Regions from separate parts of the Paenarthrobacter sp. NCHU4564 genome, predicted to be linked through region 1. Evidence: riboswitches for the same ligand, from Rfam matches in the RefSeq annotation. Region 1 holds a riboswitch; each other region holds the start of a gene.
What was found. A riboswitch is a leader RNA that binds a small molecule or an ion and turns the genes downstream of it on or off. The one in region 1 is predicted to bind cyclic di-AMP.
Positions count from the first base shown of each region.

Region 2: it holds a riboswitch for cyclic di-AMP, as region 1 does, so the genes downstream of both, ACSVIE_RS11640 (M23 family metallopeptidase) here and ACSVIE_RS17450 (hypothetical protein) in region 1, are expected to answer to the same signal.
Region 3: it holds a riboswitch for cyclic di-AMP, as region 1 does, so the genes downstream of both, ACSVIE_RS05670 (NlpC/P60 family protein) here and ACSVIE_RS17450 (hypothetical protein) in region 1, are expected to answer to the same signal.

Region 1 covers NZ_JBQLIS010000020.1:59,424-65,267, forward strand. Annotated here, with positions in the region: gene ACSVIE_RS17445 (pyridoxal phosphate-dependent decarboxylase family protein) at 1-1,177, shown strand, start outside; gene ACSVIE_RS17450 (hypothetical protein) at 1,289-2,131, opposite strand; cyclic di-AMP (ydaO/yuaA leader) riboswitch at 2,137-2,298, opposite strand; gene ACSVIE_RS17455 (HAMP domain-containing sensor histidine kinase) at 2,433-3,932, opposite strand; gene ACSVIE_RS17460 (response regulator transcription factor) at 3,936-4,676, opposite strand; gene ACSVIE_RS17465 (winged helix-turn-helix domain-containing protein) at 5,324-5,844, shown strand, end outside.
Region 2 covers NZ_JBQLIS010000009.1:139,195-145,038, reverse strand. Annotated here, with positions in the region: gene ACSVIE_RS11655 (DUF3027 domain-containing protein) at 1-177, shown strand, start outside; gene serC (phosphoserine transaminase) at 257-1,387, opposite strand; gene ACSVIE_RS11645 (metal-dependent transcriptional regulator) at 1,691-2,386, shown strand; cyclic di-AMP (ydaO/yuaA leader) riboswitch at 2,589-2,828, shown strand; gene ACSVIE_RS11640 (M23 family metallopeptidase) at 2,833-3,663, shown strand; cyclic di-AMP (ydaO/yuaA leader) riboswitch at 3,810-3,969, shown strand; gene ACSVIE_RS11635 (C40 family peptidase) at 3,974-4,717, shown strand; gene ACSVIE_RS11630 (NlpC/P60 family protein) at 4,817-5,590, shown strand; gene ACSVIE_RS11625 (HNH endonuclease) at 5,839-5,844, shown strand, end outside.
Region 3 covers NZ_JBQLIS010000004.1:42,803-48,646, forward strand. Annotated here, with positions in the region: gene ACSVIE_RS05660 (NCS2 family permease) at 1-1,062, opposite strand, end outside; gene ACSVIE_RS05665 (copper resistance CopC family protein) at 1,175-1,810, shown strand; cyclic di-AMP (ydaO/yuaA leader) riboswitch at 1,968-2,153, shown strand; gene ACSVIE_RS05670 (NlpC/P60 family protein) at 2,157-2,945, shown strand; gene ACSVIE_RS05675 (FAD-dependent monooxygenase) at 3,029-3,697, opposite strand; gene ACSVIE_RS05680 (universal stress protein) at 4,132-5,169, shown strand; gene ACSVIE_RS05685 (PEP/pyruvate-binding domain-containing protein) at 5,188-5,844, shown strand, end outside.

The DNA of each region.
Region 1 (5,844 bases):
GATGGCCATGCAGTCCGGCAGGTTCTTCGGCTGGGTGATCGGCGGGACCCTACCGGCAGCCCTCGCAGCCGACTGGATGGTCAGCGCATGGGACCAAAACACCGGACTGCGGTTCGCGACGCCGTCTGCTGCGGCCATTGAGGAGTCTGCGGCGGCCTGGTTGCTGGACTTGCTGCACCTTCCGGAAAACTCCGACGTCGGCTTCACCACCGGGGCGACGATGGCCAACTTCGTGGGGCTGGCAGCAGGGCGCCAGTACGTGTTGGAGCAGGCGGGGTGGGACCTCGCCACTTTGGGGCTGGCAGGAGGACCGCGCGTCACGGTGTTTGTTGGCCGGGAACGGCACGAGGTCATCGACCTGGTGGTCCGTTATCTTGGCTTGGGAAACTGCACGCCGGTGGACGTGGATGACCAGGGACGCATCATCCCTGAGGCATTGGCAGCCGCCATGGACGGGCAGCCAGGGCCGGCGATCGTGTGCTTGCAAGCGGGAAACATCCATTCAGGTGCCTTCGACCCCGTCCAGGAGGCGGTGCGCTTGGCCCACGGGAAAGGCGCCTGGGTCCACGTTGACGGTGCCTTCGGATTGTGGGCGGCAGTCAGCCCGGAGCTGGGCAAGTACTTGCCGGGGCTGGAAACCGCGGATTCCTGGGCTACCGATGCTCACAAGACCTTGAATGTCCCCTACGATTCAGGCCTGGCCATCGTGTCCCGGCCTGATGTCATGCGCCGGACTTTCGGTGTGCATGCCAGCTACCTGCCCGCCGATGACCACGGCCCCGGCGACCCGCACGAGAAAGTGCCGGAGCTTTCCCGCCGTGCCAGGGGCATTCCGGTGTGGGCTGCACTCCGCTCGTTGGGGCGGTCCGGGACGATCGCAATGGTGGAGAAGTTGGCGGCAAACGCCAGGGCCTTGGCCGAGGGGCTGGCTGCAATCCCCGGGGTCGAGATCCTGAACGACGTGGTGTTCACCCAGGTGTCGGTCAGTTTCGGCAGCGATGAACGTACCCGCCGGGTCACGCAGAGAGTCATGGCCGAAGGGGTGGTGTGGATGTCCGGTTCGGTGTGGCATGGCCGTGACATCCTGCGCATCTCCGTGAGTAACTGGTCCACGGATGCGGACGATGTCGCCGCATCCGTCGCTGCCGTCAGACGCGCTGCGGAGGCTGAAGCCTAGCTGCCGGGGCATAAACCTGCCGGGCACAGATTCAGGGGATGAAAAAGCGCCGGTCCGCACCGTTCCTTTCAGAAGGAATGGTGCGGACCGGCGCTCTGGCTCAGGCCTTGCTTAGTACCAGTTGTTGGCCAAGTGGAAGGCGAGGGCTGCGGAAGGCGAGCCGTAGCGTTCCTTGATGTAGTTCAGGCCCCACTTGATCTGGGTCTGGTAGTTGGTCTGCCAGTCGGCGCCCGCAGTGGCCATCTTGCTTGCCGGCAGTGACTGGACGATCCCATAGGCGCCACTGGAAGGGTTGGTGGCTGTGGTTCGCCAGTTCGATTCCTTCTCCCAGAGCGTGTTCAGGGCAACCATCTCGCCGGCGCCCCAACCGTAGTTTGCCAGGATGCTGGCAGCGTAGGCTTTTGCGGCGGCGGGGTCGTCGATGGCCTTGGGAGCGGCAGCGGCTGCGGCAGCTGCGGCGGCTTTCTCGGCGGCTGCGGCATCGGCGGCCTGCTTGGCGGCAGCATCAGCGGCGGCTTTCTCGGCTGCGGCCTGGGCAGCAGCGGCCTGCTCCGCAGCAGCTTTTTCAGCCGCGGCCTTGTCGGCGGCGGCCTTCTCTGCGGCAGCCAGTTCGGCAGCGGCCTTGTCTGCGGCTGCACGGTCAGCTGCGCCCTGGGCGGCAGCAGCGTCCATCGAAGCAGCGATCTCGGCAGCCTTGTTGGTGCTGACCTGGGCGTTGGCCTGGGTTTCGGCGGCCTGGCTCAGTTCCGGGAGGTTGAAGGCAGCGTTTGCGGCGGTGCCCAGGGATGCAACGCCCAGCGCGGCAGCCACGACGCCGGCTACTACGGACATGCGCTGACCGGTCTTGCCACGGCGGGCAGCGTCCTTCAGGACAGCCTGCGATTTGGTCAGCGGAGCGTTGTGATCGTCACGGTGACGCGCGGAAGGGCGCGTCTGATCGTTCAATTCAGACATGTGTGATTACCTCTCAGCGCCTGCGGAGTTAGCTGTCGGGTTCGGATGAGGTCATCCGGCCGCGCGTGCAGCAGCGGCTTCACCCCAAGGGCCGGCAATCTATGCACGGGCCCGGAGACTCTGGGTCCCCCGTCTCTGCCTTTGGGTGAGAACGGAACTCCGGGAAGTGGCAGAGCTCGGCGCATCCCGGGTGTGGGTCAGGTTGGGGCGACCCACCCTTTCGACGGTACAGGACGAATCGGCTTAAGTCACATTTGGGTAACAGAGATCACGACGGCGGTGCGTCGCCTTGCCCATTTTGTTACAGGCGTGCGGCGCTCCCCAGAGGGAGGCGGAGGGCGAACTCGGTGCGCCCGGGCCGGGATGTGACGTCCACGGTACCGCCGTGTGCGCGCACGATGGACTCCACGATGGAAAGGCCCAGTCCCGAGGTCCCTTCGGAGCCTGACCTCGCGGCGTCTGCCCTGGCAAAACGGGAGAAGATGCGCGCCTGGAAATCCCCCGGAATACCAGGCCCGTTGTCTGTCACGGTCACCACAGCGCTGCCGTCGTTGGACAGCATGACGCCGGTTTCCACCGTTGTCCCGGCATCCGTGTGCTTGCGTGCATTGGAGAGCAGGTTGGCCAGCACTTGGTGGAGCTGTGTCGCGTCCCCGCGCACGGTGACTGGTTCGTCGGGCAGCCGCAGCTTCCAGTGGTGGTCCGGCGCCATCACTTTCTCGTCGCTGACCGTTTCGATCACCAACTGGGTGAGGTCGACATCCGAGACCTTCAACGCTTGTCCTTCATCCAGCCTGGCGAGCAGGAGCAGGTCTTCGACCAAGGCTGTCATGCGTTCCGACTGGCTCTGGACGCGGGCCAGGGACTTCCGGCCGTCCTCGGTGAAGTTCTCGGTCATGCGAAGCAACTCGGTGTATCCGCGGATTGCGGTGAGCGGTGTGCGGAGCTCGTGTGAGGCGTCCGCCACGAACTGGCGCACCTTGGTTTCGCTTGCCTGCCGCGCTTCCAAGGCACTGGCGACGTTGTCGAGCATCTGGTTCAGGGCATGGCCCACGCTGCCCACTTCCGTGCCGGGGTGGGCCGCCCCCTGAGGTACCCGTACCGCCAAAGCCACCTCGCCGGCGTCGAGGGGCAGGCGGGAGACCTTGGTGGCGACGTCGGACAATTGCTCCAAGGGCCGCATGGTCCTGCGGATGATGACGGTACCGGCCAGTCCGATCAACGCCAGTCCTCCCAGCGACACGAACACCATGGTCCACACCAGCGACGCCTCCGCGCTTTGCTTGTCCGCCAGCGGCAGGCCGGTAACAATGACATCTCCGTACGCCGTTTCTACTGCCACCAAGCGGTAGTCGCCGTTGGAGAGGGAGCGGTCCACGGGGGTGCTGTCCTTGGGCAGGGAGAGCAGTACCTGTTGGTCGTCCTGGGACAAGGAGACGCGGTTTCCCTCCGCGTCGATCAGTCCCGAGCTGTTGACCGTTGAACCGTTGATCCGCGCATTCAAGGTTCCAGCGGCCTGGCCCCGCGCCTCCAAGGGGTCCGGCTTGCGGGACGGCGTGGACGGAAAGCCCGACGGCGGTCTGCCGAAGTCTGCTGCGCGGTTGGACGCTTCCTCCAACTGCTTGTCGAGCTGGCGGTTGAACACCACGTCCATGGAGGCGTAACTGACTACTCCCACGGCGCCACAGATGGCGATGAGCAAGGCCATCGCCACCAGGATCAACCGGGTGCGCAGATGCCACGTTGAAGGTCTGAGCCAGTTGGGCTTGCCACTGCTGGCGGTACCGGTAAGCGCAGCCAAAGCTCAGTCCGCTGGCTTGATGACGTATCCGGCACCACGGATGGTGTGGATCATCGGCGGGTGGTTGGCTTCGATTTTCTTGCGGAGGTAGGAAATGTAGAGCTCCACAATGTTTGCCTGTCCGCCGAAGTCGTAGTCCCAGACCCGGTCCAGGATCTGGGCCTTGCTGACCACGCGCTTGGGATTCTCCATGAGGTACCGCAGCAGTTCGAACTGGGTGGCCGTGAGCTGGACGTCCTCCCCGGCCCGGGTCACTTCACGGGTATCGACGTTCAACGTCAGGTCGCCCACTACGAGCTCCGCCGTATCCATGGCGGCAACGCCGGATCGCTGGACCAAACGGTGCAGGCGGAGCAGCACTTCTTCCATGCTGAAGGGCTTGGTGACGTAGTCGTCGCCCCCGGCAGCGAGACCGACGATGCGGTCCTCCACGGCATCCTTGGCCGTGAGGAAGAGGGCGGGAACTTCGGGGGCAAAGGCGCGGATCCTGGTGAGGACTTCCACGCCGTCAAAGCCGGGGATCATGACATCCAGCACCAGGACGTCCGGGCGGAACTCCTTGGCCAGCTTGACTGCCTGCGGTCCGTCGCCGGCTATGGCAACAGACCAGCCGGCCATTCTCAGGCCCATGCTCATGAGTTCGGCGAGGCTTGGTTCGTCGTCCACCACCAGGGCGCGGATGGGGGAGCCATCCGGGTGGGACAGCTGGGGAAGGTTGTTGGTCATGGAGTGCGGGGATGCCATGGGACAACTCTCCGTTCTGTGCGTTTGCCGCTGCTGAGCCTGCCCTGTGAGGACGCTGTGAAGTCAACAGTAGCGAGATGCCGGCCACCGCGAGGGGCATGGGGACAAAGAGCCGGGCCAGCTACCAGACCGGGGGCCGAAGATCGACACGGAACCACTTTGCAATTGGACAGCAACTGTTTCAGATCGTGAGATTCCGCCGGCCGCGGGGCCTCTGACGTCAAGTGGCGCATCTTCTCACCCTGCACCGAATTAAGTTCATTTGTGAGGCCATATTTCACGGCTTTCGCGAATGAAATGGCGTTCATTTACGAGGACCGCTGAATTGTGATTTGCGACACAATAGTCCCTCATGTCTCAAAATGTGGACGGTTCCAGGCTTTGTTACTTGCGTGTTGGCATTGTTACGTTGCACACTTCCAATGTGAACAAGAACTCAACAGCACCTGCAGCCGCAGCAATCCGGATCAGCGCACCCGCTGCTCCCGAGACCCGCTGTTGTCGAATGCAAGCCTAACTTTCCACCCCAAGAAGTTTCAGGCATTCGCCCCCTTGCCCACCGTCGGGCGCCCCTCCCCAACTCATTGCGGGGACACCAAGCATTCGAAGCCGCGATGACGGCTATTCACTATTGAGGTAAGCACTCCATGTCAGTTGCATCCGGATACGTCCACATCTCCGTCCGAAACGCCAACAAGGCCGCCGCCAACGCCGGACTCCGCCCCGGGTTCGGCAACCGTCCCGGCTATGCTCCCGCCGCACAGGGCGCCCAGCAGGCACCCGGATACGTTCCTCAGGGCTACAACCCCAACTCATACGGCCAGCTCCGGGCCGTCCCCGCTGCAGAGCCTGCTCCCATCACTGCCCCCACGCCAGTGGTGGCCCAGTCGGAGCGCCTGCGTCCTGTGGCTAATGACAACGTGGCCCGTGGCTTCGTGCTCTACATGGGCATTGACGAGGAAACAGCCGCCGCAGCCGGAACCTCCATCGCCAAGCTGGCCCAGGAAATCCGGGCCTACGCACAGTCCCTCGTCACCGGAGCCGAAAGCTATGCCGCCGTCGCTGTTGCGCCGGCCGGGGCACCCGGGTCCGCACTCGACGTCGTGCGCTCCACCTTCGGTGACCCCACGGTCGCTGCACGCCAGCGCACTGAAGCCGCCCGTCCAGC
Region 2 (5,844 bases), on a different contig from region 1:
GAAGATGAAACACCGCTGGTGGAGGAGACCACCGACGAAATCTCCGAGGAGTCCGTCCAGGCAGCCGAGGACGAGGCGGTCCAGGCTGAGTCGGACGAAGACGACGACGACGAGTCCGACGAGCCGGACACGGCATTTGAGGACGTTGAAGCCGCGCCGCAAGGCCAGCAAAACTGACGCTCAGCAAACCTGACGCCCATAAACACAAAAGCGGCGCTGGCCGGGAGATCCTGGCCAGCGCCGCTTTTGTGTGCTCTTACTTCTTCAGTTCCCCGACCACGTAGTCGATGCTCGCCAGCAGGGCGGAAACGTCGTCCGGCTCGATCGCAACAAAGGTGGCAATCCGGAGTTGGTTGCGGCCAAGCTTGCGGTAAGGCTCGGTGTCGACGATTCCGTTGGCGCGCAGCACCTTGGCGATGGCAGCGGCATCGATCGAATCGTCGAAGTCGATGGTTGCAATGACGTTTGAGCGTTCCTCGGCGTTGGCGACGAACGGCGTGGCGTATTCGGAGGCTTCGGCCCAGGAGTACACGCGGCTGGCGGAATCGGCCGTGCGCTTGCTGGCAAAGTCCAGGCCGCCGTTGCTGTTGAGCCACTGGACCTGCGCGTCCAAGGTGACCAAGGTGGTCAGGGACGGAGTGTTGTACGTCTGGTTCAGCTTGGAGTTGTCGATGGCCGTCTGGAGATCCAGGAAGTCGGGAATCCAACGGCCGCCGGCCTTGATGCGGGCTGCCCGCTCCAGAGCAGCGGGGGAGAAAAGGCCCAGCCACAGGCCCCCATCCGAGGCAAAGTTCTTCTGGGGTGCGAAGTAGTAGACATCCGACTCCGCAACATCAACGTCGAGGCCGCCGGCAGCGGAGGTGGCATCCACCAGCACCAGTGAGCCCTCATCGGCGCCGTCCACGCGCTTGACCGTCGCGGCAACGCCCGTGGAGGTCTCGTTCTGTGGCCAGGCATAGACGTCCACGCCGGCCTCTGCCCTGGGCGCGGGACGCGTTCCGGGCTCGGACTTGATGATGGAGGACTCGTCCAGGAACGGGGCCTTGTTGGTGGCCGAAGCGAACTTGGAACCGAATTCGCCGAAGGAGAGGTGCTGGGCCTTCTTCTCCACCAGGCCGAACGCAGCAACATCCCAGAACGCAGTGGATCCGCCCACACCCAGGACAACCTCGTAGCCCTCGGGCGCGCGGAAGAACTGGCTGAGGCCCTCGCGGACCGAGCCCACAAGGTTCTTGACCGGAGCCTGGCGGTGGGAGGTGCCGAGGATGTTCTTCGCTGCAGCGGACAAGGCTTCTATTTGTTCCGGGCGGACCTTGGACGGTCCTGCACCGAAGCGGCCGTCCTTGGGCAGCAGGTCGGCGGGAATGGTGATGCTGTTGTCGCTCACGGTGGCTCCAATGTGTTTCGGTCAAAGATGGGGAGGTGGCAGGTGGCATCAGCTGCCCCTTCGACTCCCCAATTCTGCCTGACGGGGAGGGCGGGCACTAACCTCCGGCTGTCATAGTCCGCCACGTGGAACGGCGCCGGCTCCGAGGGCCCCGGTCGCAGAGTGAAATTATCAAGAGTAATTCCAAATAAGCTAGGCTAAGGTTTGGCGTTCCTGAGCCGGAGGTTGTGCACCGACGGACTTGCCCGGGACGCGGTACGGTGGAGATTACGCAAGAACTGCGTTCGAGGAGAGCTGAGCTGGATGACGGATCTGATCGATACCACTGAGATGTATCTTCGGACCATTTTGGAGCTTGAAGAGGAGAACATTGTTGCTCTTCGCGCACGCATCGCCGAACGCCTCCGCCACTCAGGCCCCACGGTTTCCCAGACCATTGGCCGCATGGAGCGCGACGGCCTGGTGGTTGTCTCCAATGACCGCCACCTGGAACTGACGGAGGTCGGCCGCAAGCGCGCCACCGAGGTCATGCGCAAGCACCGCCTGGCTGAACGCCTCCTTGCCGACGTGATCGGCCTGGACTGGGCCTACGTCCACGATGAAGCGTGCCGGTGGGAGCACGTCATGAGCGAGCGGGTGGAGCGCAGGCTCTACGAACTCCTGGAACACCCCACTGAATCTCCGTACGGCAACCCGATTCCCGGCCTGGAAGCACTGGGCGGGTTGGGTGGCCAGCCGCTGGAACGCGGTGATGTCAACCTCCTGCAGGCCATGGACGGATACGCTTCGGACTCCCGTGTCGTGGTGAGTCGCCTGGCCGAGCCCATCCAGGTGGAGCCCGAGCTCCTGACCCAGCTTGACGAGGGCGGCATCCGCCCGGGCGCTGCCGTCTCGCTCGAACGCGTGGGTGAATACATCTCGGTCCGCGTACCCGGTATCGAAGGCGCCTTGGAGCTGCCGCCGGAAGTCGCAGCGCACGTCTTCGTCGCCGTCAACTGAACTCATGCCCGGGGCACCGCCCGGCGCGTCCGGCGGGGTGGCGGATCTCACCTTTGGGATCAGCGCCAGCGTGTGACCTGCACTTTTCCGCAGGAAGTGGTATGGGCTCGCTCCGCCACGCCCCGTTTCTGTAGATAACGAATTTATTACTGCGGGCTTTAATCCCCTATAGTTATCTACTAGCGCTGATACCAAAGCGTTACCTGATCTGGAGCCGAACTCTGCCAGCAGATCAGGTGTGCCATCCACCACTGGCAGAGGCGGGGGAACCACAAGCGGCTGTCTAAAGAAGCAGCCTTGGGGTGAAGCCCGCAGCAGAAGTGCCTACTGACGCAAGTCCCTCCTGGGATACCTGTGTGCCGTGTGCGCTTTGTGCGGGCCGGGTCTGAACTCTCTGATCCGAATCCGACAGCTAACTTCGCAGGCTTTTCAGAGAGGAACAGAGTTTGACATCGCAGAACGCCAGGGGCCGCCGACGCGCGACCGGCCCCGCTACTGAGCTGCGGCCAGCCCGCGTCGTAACGGAGATCCGGCCCCGCGACACCCAGCGTCAGGTGCGCCGCCGTAAGAGCCCGTTGCGCCAGGTTGCCGACTTCGCCGCAGCCAGTGGCGTCGGGCAGAAAGCCGGTGTAGCGCTTGCCGCCACCGGCCTTGCCCTGACTGTCGGTCTGCCGGCCACCAGCCCGGTGATGGCCACCTCCGAGTCGGGCCAGACCGAGGCCGCGCTGACAGTCGCGGGCGGCAGCCAGCCCGAGGTTTCCGCGGAAGCGTCGGCCAAGATCGATTTCAGCCGCGCAGCCGTTGCTACTGCGGCGGATCCTGACGGAAAGCTCAAGCAGCTCCTGAGTGCACAGTCGGCCGAGAGCATCCAGCGTGCCTCATCCGTCGGCAGCCTGGGCAGCCCGCTGGACACGCTCAGCACGGCTTCTCCGTTCGGCTACCGCATCAGCCCGCTCACGGGCGGCGCCGGCGACTTCCACCGCGGGCAGGACTTTGTGGCCCAGTGCGGCACCGCTGTCCATGCGGCAGCAGCCGGCAAGGTCACGTTCGCCGGATGGCACGAGTACGGTGGAGGCAACCGCGTGGTGGTAGACCACGGCAACGGCCTCGAGACCACGTACAACCACTTGTCGTCGTTCAGCGTCAAGGTCGGCCAGACCGTCAGCCGCGGAGACACTGTTGCCCTGAGCGGAACCACCGGCGCCTCCACCGGCTGCCACCTCCACTTCGAGGTCCAGGTCAACGGCGAAGTCGTTGACCCCATGGGTTGGCTCTAAGCCACAGCCGATGGTCGTCTCTCGCATTTGTGACACGCCCCGTGATCTGAATGTGACATTGAAGCACTTCTGTTGTACCGTCTAAATCGCATCGGCTTCCAGGGAGCCGATGCACTTGGGTGGATTGCCTAGCTCTGCCACCATCCAGGGTCCGTTCGCAAAATTCGTCTGGCAGGGGCGGGGGAACCACTTCCGGCCTTTTTTGAAGGCCTAGGGGTTAAGTCGCAAAGCTTCCTTGAAGCGGAGCGGCCGGATGACTCCCATCCGAATCCGACAGCTCACCTCGCAGGCATTGGGAGAGGCTACCTTCGTGTCTTCACGCACTACCCCTGCGCGCCACCGCGCCGAAACGGTTCGCACGAACCCTTTGAACAACCTTTCCAAGGCTGTTTCCACCAATGCAGGCACCGTAGGACGCCAGGCCGCCGTTCTGGCCGCAGCTTCAGGACTTGTCCTCAGCGTTGGAATGCCCGCCCAGGCAGCTGACACCGACGTCTCCAAGTCGGAATCGTCAAGCACCCAGCAGCTCGTGACCACCGCAGTGGTTACCGCCGAGCCCACCGCCACGGTTTCCTTCGAAAGCCCCGTCGTGGCCACCAAGGAAGCCCCCAAGGTCCAGCGCGCTTCCCAGACCACCCGCACGCAGGCCGGCAACGGTGGTTCCACCAGCGGTGCTGCAGTGACGGCCCAGTCTTCCAAGGCCAAGGACTCCGCTTCCAGCGCAGCCGCTTCGGGCCTCGCCGCCATTGCTTACACCGGCATTGGCCACCCCTACGTCTGGGGCGGCACCAGCCCCAACGGTTGGGACTGCTCAGGTTTCACCCAGTGGGTCTACGCCCAGGCCGGCATCAGCATCCCCCGCGTCAACGCATGGACCGCCATGAAGCCCACCAGCACGCCGGCTCCCGGTGACCTGGTGATGCAGAACGGTGGAGCCCACGTGGGCATCTACGTTGGCAACGGCATGATGATCAGCGCCCTCAACCCCAGCCAGGGCACGCTGCTCCACTCGGTGGCTTCCACCGGCAGCTCCTCGTTCTACACCCTCGGCTAGCACATCCCGTTCGGGGCAAGCCAGCATGCCCCCCAAGTGCTGGCCTGCCGAACCGGACGCGTCCCCAACCGCGTCCGGATACGACAAAAGAGAGTAACCATGACGAGTGCAAACAAGAATGCACGGCACCGCGCTGAGGCCCCCAAGACCAGCTCCATCGCCGTCATCGCCAAGGCCGTCAGCGGCAATGCAGGCGGCGTTGGCCGCCAGGCAGCCGTTATCGCCGCTGCATCAGGCCTGGTCCTGACCAGTGGTGTTGCTGCCAACGCGGCCGACACCAACATCCAGCGCGAGTCCACCGCCACCACGGCACTCGACGTGCAGGCCGTTGCCCAGGTAACCATTGCAGCCGATTCCACCGTGGCCATCTCCTACGAGCGCCCCGTCGTCACGACGGTTGAAGCTCCGGCTCCCGTGGTGGAGAAGGCTCCCGCAAAGGCTGAAACCAAAGCCGCTTCCGGTGCCACCACGCAGTCCGGTGCGGCCAATGTTTCGGTCAGCACTGCGGCCCCTGCCACCAAGGCTCCCGCCGCCTCCAGCGGCCTGGGTGCCGCGATCGCCGCGGCAGCCTACGCACAGTTGGGTGTCACGCAGGACTGCACCATGCTGGTGACCAACTCCCTTGCGGCGGTGGGAATCAACTTCCACGACTGGCCGGCCGGCTACCTTTCGTTGGGACGCACGGTGAGCGCAGCTGAAGCGCAGCCGGGAGACCTGATCTACTACGCCAACGGCGGCTACGGCGGAATGGCACACATTGCCGTTTACGTCGGCAACGGCATGGCAGTGCACGGCGGATGGAACGGATCCACCACCGCACTGTTCAGTGCAAATGTCGGCTCAGGCCCCGTTTTCATCCGGGTCAACGGCTGATCGATCATCCCAAGGGAACCCCGCAGGCACAGCGCCTGCGGGGTTTCCTCGTTTTAACGCCGCCACGTTTGCCCGGGAACAGGTGTCCCGCACGTGAACATTGACCGACACCACAGGGGAATCAACAGAATAATTCGTTGATATGGCATATAAGTGCTTACCCTTGTCTTGTCGATCCACAGCCCGTACATGCAGAGGGCAGCCGGCCCTCGTGCCCCTGACGGGTGCGGCCGTGAAGAGGTACGTGCATGCGC
Region 3 (5,844 bases), on a different contig from region 1:
TTCGCCGATGCCGGCGCCGGACTCCACGAAGATCTGGTTGGAGGACACGGACGAACCGCCACCCACGATCGCGCCGAGGGCGTCAACCTGAAGCACACGGTCGACGTTGGGGATGTTGCCCTTTTCGTCCACGGTCCCGGCCTCGTTGGCCAGGCCCACCATGGTGCCCATGGCGTCGAAGAAGATGCTCAGCAGGATCACGAACGCCAGCAGCGCCGCTGCGATGAAGCCCAAGTGCTCAAAGGCGCCGAACGGGTTGGCTTTGCCGATCAGTGAGAGATCGGGTGCGCCCCATTCGGACAGGGTAGGGGCCACCAGGGACCAGCCGCGCGGGTTCACGGTGTCGCCGTCCACACTGGGGCCGATGTGGAGCGTGAACTCGAGGATGGCGGCCAGTGCGGTGGATGCGACGATGCCGATGAGGATCGCGCCACGGACCTTGCGGACTACCAGGGCGATGGTCAGCAGCAACCCGACGGCGAACACCAGGGTGGGCCAGCCCATGAGCTTGCCTTCAACACCCAATCCAAGGGGCACGGTGGTGCCGGCGGCGTCCGGGATGCGGCGAACGAAGCCGGCGTTCACCAGGCCGATCAGTGCAATGAACAGGCCAATGCCCACCACGATCGCGGTCTTCAGCGCCTCCGGGACAGCCTTGAACACGGCGGTGCGGAATCCGGTGAGCACCAGGATCAGCATGGTCACGCCGGAGAGCACCACCAGGCCCATCATGTCCGGCCAGGTCAGTTCCGGGTGGGAGGCCACGGTGACGGCCACGAAGGCGTTGACGCCCAGGCCGGTTGCCACGGCAAACGGGTGCTTTGCCCACGCACCCATGAGGATGGTCAGGATGCCCGCGACGAATGCGGTGGTAGCTGCCACGGCAGTAAAGCCGAGTGATTCGCCGCTGGAGTCCGCTCCGGAGAGGATCAGGGGGTTCAGGACAACGATGTAGCTCATGGCGAAGAACGTCGCAAAGCCGCCGCGGATCTCGCGTGAGTACGTGGAGCCTCGTTCAGAGATCTTGAAGTAACGGTCGATGGCAGAACCTTGTTTAAGCATGAAGGTCTCCGGGGATTGGGTGAGTGTGCTCTCAAATCCTATGCCGCGGATACGGCCCGCCCGGACGATTCGCCTAGTCTGTAAGGAAGCCAACACTAGGAGAAACCGCCCCATGCGTACCATCCGCCCCCTTCTGGCCGCCGTCGTTGCTGTTGTGGCCTTCACCGCCGCAGTGCTGTTTGGTGCTGCTCCGGCGTCCGCGCACGATGTCGCCGAGTCCACCGCTCCGGCGAACGGTGCCAGCGTTGCCGAGGTTCCGGCGTCGGTCTCCATCACCTTCAACAACCGCCCCCTGGCCATCGGCTCGGGCGTAACGGTGACTTCCGGTGGCGAGAACTGGGCGGATGGCGCCGTCGAAATCATCGACAACCAAGCGGTGCAGAAGCTTCGCCCCGGCGCGCCGGCTGGCCAATACACGGTCACGTGGCGCGTGGTCAGCTCCGACTCCCACCCGATCGAGGGCACCTTTTCCTTCACGGCCGCCAGCGGAAGTACGACGGCGGCCGGCGGCTCGGCGGTGGCGTCACCGTCGGCGTCCGCACCGGCAGCGTCGGTCCCTTCGGCAGGCACGTCAGCACCTGGTACCAGCGGCAACGAGGCTGCCCCGGCGGCGGAGTCCCAGCCGTTTCCCTGGAGCATCGTCGGGCTGGCTGTTGTTGCGGTTGGCCTCGTGATCTTCCTGGCCGTTACGGCGCGTCGGAAGTTGGCGGCCACCGACGGCGCCGATGCCGAAAAATCCGCGGAATAACGGGGTTTTCTACTTAGCGTCGAAGGTCTCGGATCGGTTACTGCGACACGCCAAAACCAAACTTCTCGTTACTCAAATGTGACTTTGGTGTGATCATCGCGTACGGTAGTACCTGTGCCCGATCCATGTACGGGGCACTTCCGGCCTGATTGCCTAGCTCTGCCGCAGGCCGGAATCCGTTCGCAGACATACCTACGGCAGAGACGGGGAACCCATTTTGGTCAGCTTTTGAAGCTGACCTTGGGGTGAAGTCACGAAGCTTCCGCTGCATGGCGGGAGACAGTGGCCGGGTGACTCCCATCCGAATCCGACAGCTAACCTCGCAGGCATCGGGAGAGGCTTTTTCATGTCTTCACGCATTCTTCGCGGCCGTCGTAAGGCGGACAGCGTACGTCCCAATCCGTTCATCTCAATCTCCAAGGCTGTTGCCAGCAACGCATCGGGCGCAGGCCGCCAGGCTGCTGTTATCGCCGCCGCGTCGGGCCTGGTCCTGACCGGTTCCATCGCCGCCCACGCCGCGGAAACCCCGGCACAGGCACCGGTGGAGCGCGACTCCAGCCCCGCCACGGTGGCGCAGACGGTTTCCGAGGCTCCCAACAAGGTTGTCACCGCCGCTGCAACGGCTACCGTCAACTTCGAGCGTCCGGCAGTTGCTTCCGTAGCAGCACCGGTCATCGAAAAGCCGGCACCGGCTCCTGCGCCGGCACCCAAGAAGGCTGCAGCCACCACCGCTGCCGCCCCGGCCAAGGCCACGGCTACCGCCACTGCAACCGCTCCGGCTCCTGCCGCTCCTGCTGCCGCTGCTCCGGCCGCCGGTGGCGTCAACGCCGCCATGGTTGCCTCGGCCTACGCGCAGATCGGCATCTTCCAGGACTGCACCGCCATGGTTGAAAAGGCCCTCGGCTCTGCAGGTATCCGGGTTGGCGATCTCGCTCCCATGCAGTTCCTGAACTACGGCAAGGTAGTCAGCGACCCGCAGCCGGGCGACATGATCGTCCAGTCCGGCCACGTTGCCATCTACATCGGCAACGGCCAGGCCATCAGCGGTGGCATCAACGGCAACCAGACGGGTATCCATCCCATTAGCTGGCTGACCGCTACGGGTCCCCTGACCTACGTACGCGCAGGCGCCTAAGCCTCACGCTTCACCAAAAGCCGGCATCTCCGGGACTCAACGTCCCGAGGGTGCCGGCTTTTGTTGTCTGGTTGGAAGGCGTTTCAGGCGAGGGCAACGCCCGGTGAGGCCGGAAGGGCCACCCTCGCCGAGATGGCCTGGCCCACGGCTTTGGCCTGCCGAAGTACTTCCTTGGGGGTAGGGGTCACGAGTTCGCCCACGCCCACCAGGTGCATGCCTACCGCCCGCATGGCAGCCACGAGGTTCTGGCCGATGCTGATTCCAAGGTCCGCGAGCATCCTGCGCAACTGGCTCTGGGCGCAGCGCGTGACCACGATGTGGTCGGCCAGCAGGATGCCGTCCGGGGTATGGACCGCCCATTTCCGGGTTTCGACCGGGGATAGGCCGGTGCGGGTGCTGCCAAGGTCCGCCACTTGGCCATAGGCCGGCTGTGGCTCGCTGCCCAGGAAATCGAGGCGCACGGCGCGGGTAGTGCTGCGGACATCCAAGTGATGGCTCGCTGCGTAGTTGCGCAAGTGCCGGAGGATTTCGTTGCGTTCCTGCATGGCAGCGGGGTCGGAAACGTCGCAGCGGGGCAGCATGCCGGTATGAAGGGACGCCGTTGCCGGGGAAGGTGTTCCCATGAGGCTGTCCACCACGATCGAGCCAACGCCATGACGGCTCAGTTCGCTGGCCACAGCCAACCCGGAAAGCCCGGCGCCGATGACCACGGTGGTGGTCCGTTCCGTGCCGGAATCAGGCGTGAGGTGCACTGCTTGGTTCCTCCTTGACTGTGTGCCCGCGGGCATCGCATGGGTTGCGTCCGGGTCCCCAAGCGGTCGCAAGTAAATGGCCGGTATGTGTGCTGGAACACGCTTGCCGGCCATTCGGTGACTCGAACATTACCCAACTTTTTGTGTCGTGGATAGCCTCCGCCACAGCGTGTTTTTTGTGGTCATTTTGGCCATCAAGGAGCCTGGCTGCGGGCACTGGCTGGACCCCGAAACCGAGCCCGGACCGTTATGCACATAGCCCAACGTCGCCTTGATTCGGCCATGCCAACCGAGAATAGTTGGGATTGGAAGGGGAATCCCAAGGGCTTCCCCGGCCCCGGCCGCAGGCAAGCTTGTCACGAGGTCCATCGATTGCTGGAACCTCTGGCAGAATGGCCGGAACATCAAGCAGCAGGTGGAGAGGCAGGCCCCCAATGGACCAGCACGGCAGACACGTTGACCACACCCGGGACGGTGAGGACCCGGTGGCAGCACCCGGAGGAATCGTCGTCGGCGTGGATGGTTCGGAGCACGGTCAGTGCGCCTTGGTCTGGGCCGCCCGGGAAGCTGAACGCCGGCAGCGCCCGCTCCACATCGTCACCGCCTATTCGGTGCCGATCTTTGCTGCTTCGGGCTTGGACGGCGGATACGCCACAGTGGACGACTCCGTGATCCGGGAGGGTGCCGAGGCGATCGTCAAACAGGCCATGGACAAGGTTTCCGGCTACTCCATCGATGTCGACGCTTCCGTTGAGAACGGAGACGCGGCCGGTGTCCTGCTGGACCTGTCCGCGGAGGCGGAGCTGCTGGTCTTCGGAAGCCGCGGGCGTGGCGGGTTCGTCGGGCGCCTCCTGGGCTCCGTGAGCAGCGCGCTGCCTGCCCATGCCAAATGCCCTACCGTTACTGTGCCGCTCTACTGCGCGGACCGCTTGGGCGAGAACACCGAGGACAAACACATCAAGGCCGAACACGCCAAGGCCGGTCCGCGGACGGTGGAGAATGTGGTCGTCGTGGGCGTGGATGGTTCGGAGCAGGCGCGGGTCGCGGTTTTGGAAGCCGCTGAACAAGCAGAGCGGATGGGCGCCAGCCTCCGCGTCATTTGCGCAGTTCCGCAGTACAGCGGATCGCTGGCCTGGGTGCCTGCGCCGCTTGATCGCGATGCCCTCTTCGCGGACATCAAGGTGCAACTGGACGCTGGGGTAGCGTGGCTGCGGAGCCACTTCCCCCGGCTGACCGTGGAGACGGACCTCCGGGACGGCGCACCCGTTGACGTCCTGGTGGAGGCCAGCCGCAGTGTTGAGCTGGTGGTCCTGGGCACCCGCGGACGGGGTGGATTTGCCGGCATGCTTCTGGGCTCCACTTCGGACGGCGTCCTGCACCATGCCAAGGGGCCCGTGCTGGTGGTTCCGGACAGGGAAGATCCCAGGCTCGCCGACCGCGCCAAGTTCGGTCCCATGCTTGGCACAGCCTAAAGCAGCGCCGCCCTTCACATGAGCAGCCAGGAACGGAACCGGCAACCAGGAACTGGTGGACGCACGTACGTTGTGCCGCTGGACCGGATCCGGGCTGGGATGCTCGCAGAAGTCGGAGGCAAGGCGGCAAACCTGGGGGAGTTGCTTGCCGCCGGGTTCCCCGTGCCTTCAGGGTTTTGCCTGACGACAGCCGCGTACAGGCATTCCCTCGCGTCCACCGGCCTGGAGGATGTTCTTGAGGCCTTGGATGCTGCGGCTAAGTCCATGTCCGGCCAGCAGTCCATGTCCGGCCAGCGGGCCACAGCCGAACTGAACTCCTTGGCGGCCCGCGCGCGATCGCTGATACGGGAGGCGGGAATCCCTCCTGATGTGGTCGCCGAACTGCGAAGTTCCTATCTGGCCCTGGGCGGAGACGCTCCTGTCGCGGTCCGTTCCTCGGCCACCGCGGAAGATTTGCCGTTCGCGAGCTTCGCCGGCCAGCAGGACACGTTCCTGAACGTCGTGGGGGTGGACAACGTCGTTGATGCAGTGAGCAGATGCTGGGCTTCGCTGTGGACCGACCGGGCCGTGAGCTACAGGACCACCAACGGAATCAGCCACTCAACGGTGACCCTCGCGGTGGTGGTGCAGCAAATGATCGACTCCGCGGCCGCCGGGGTGATGTTCACTGCCAAC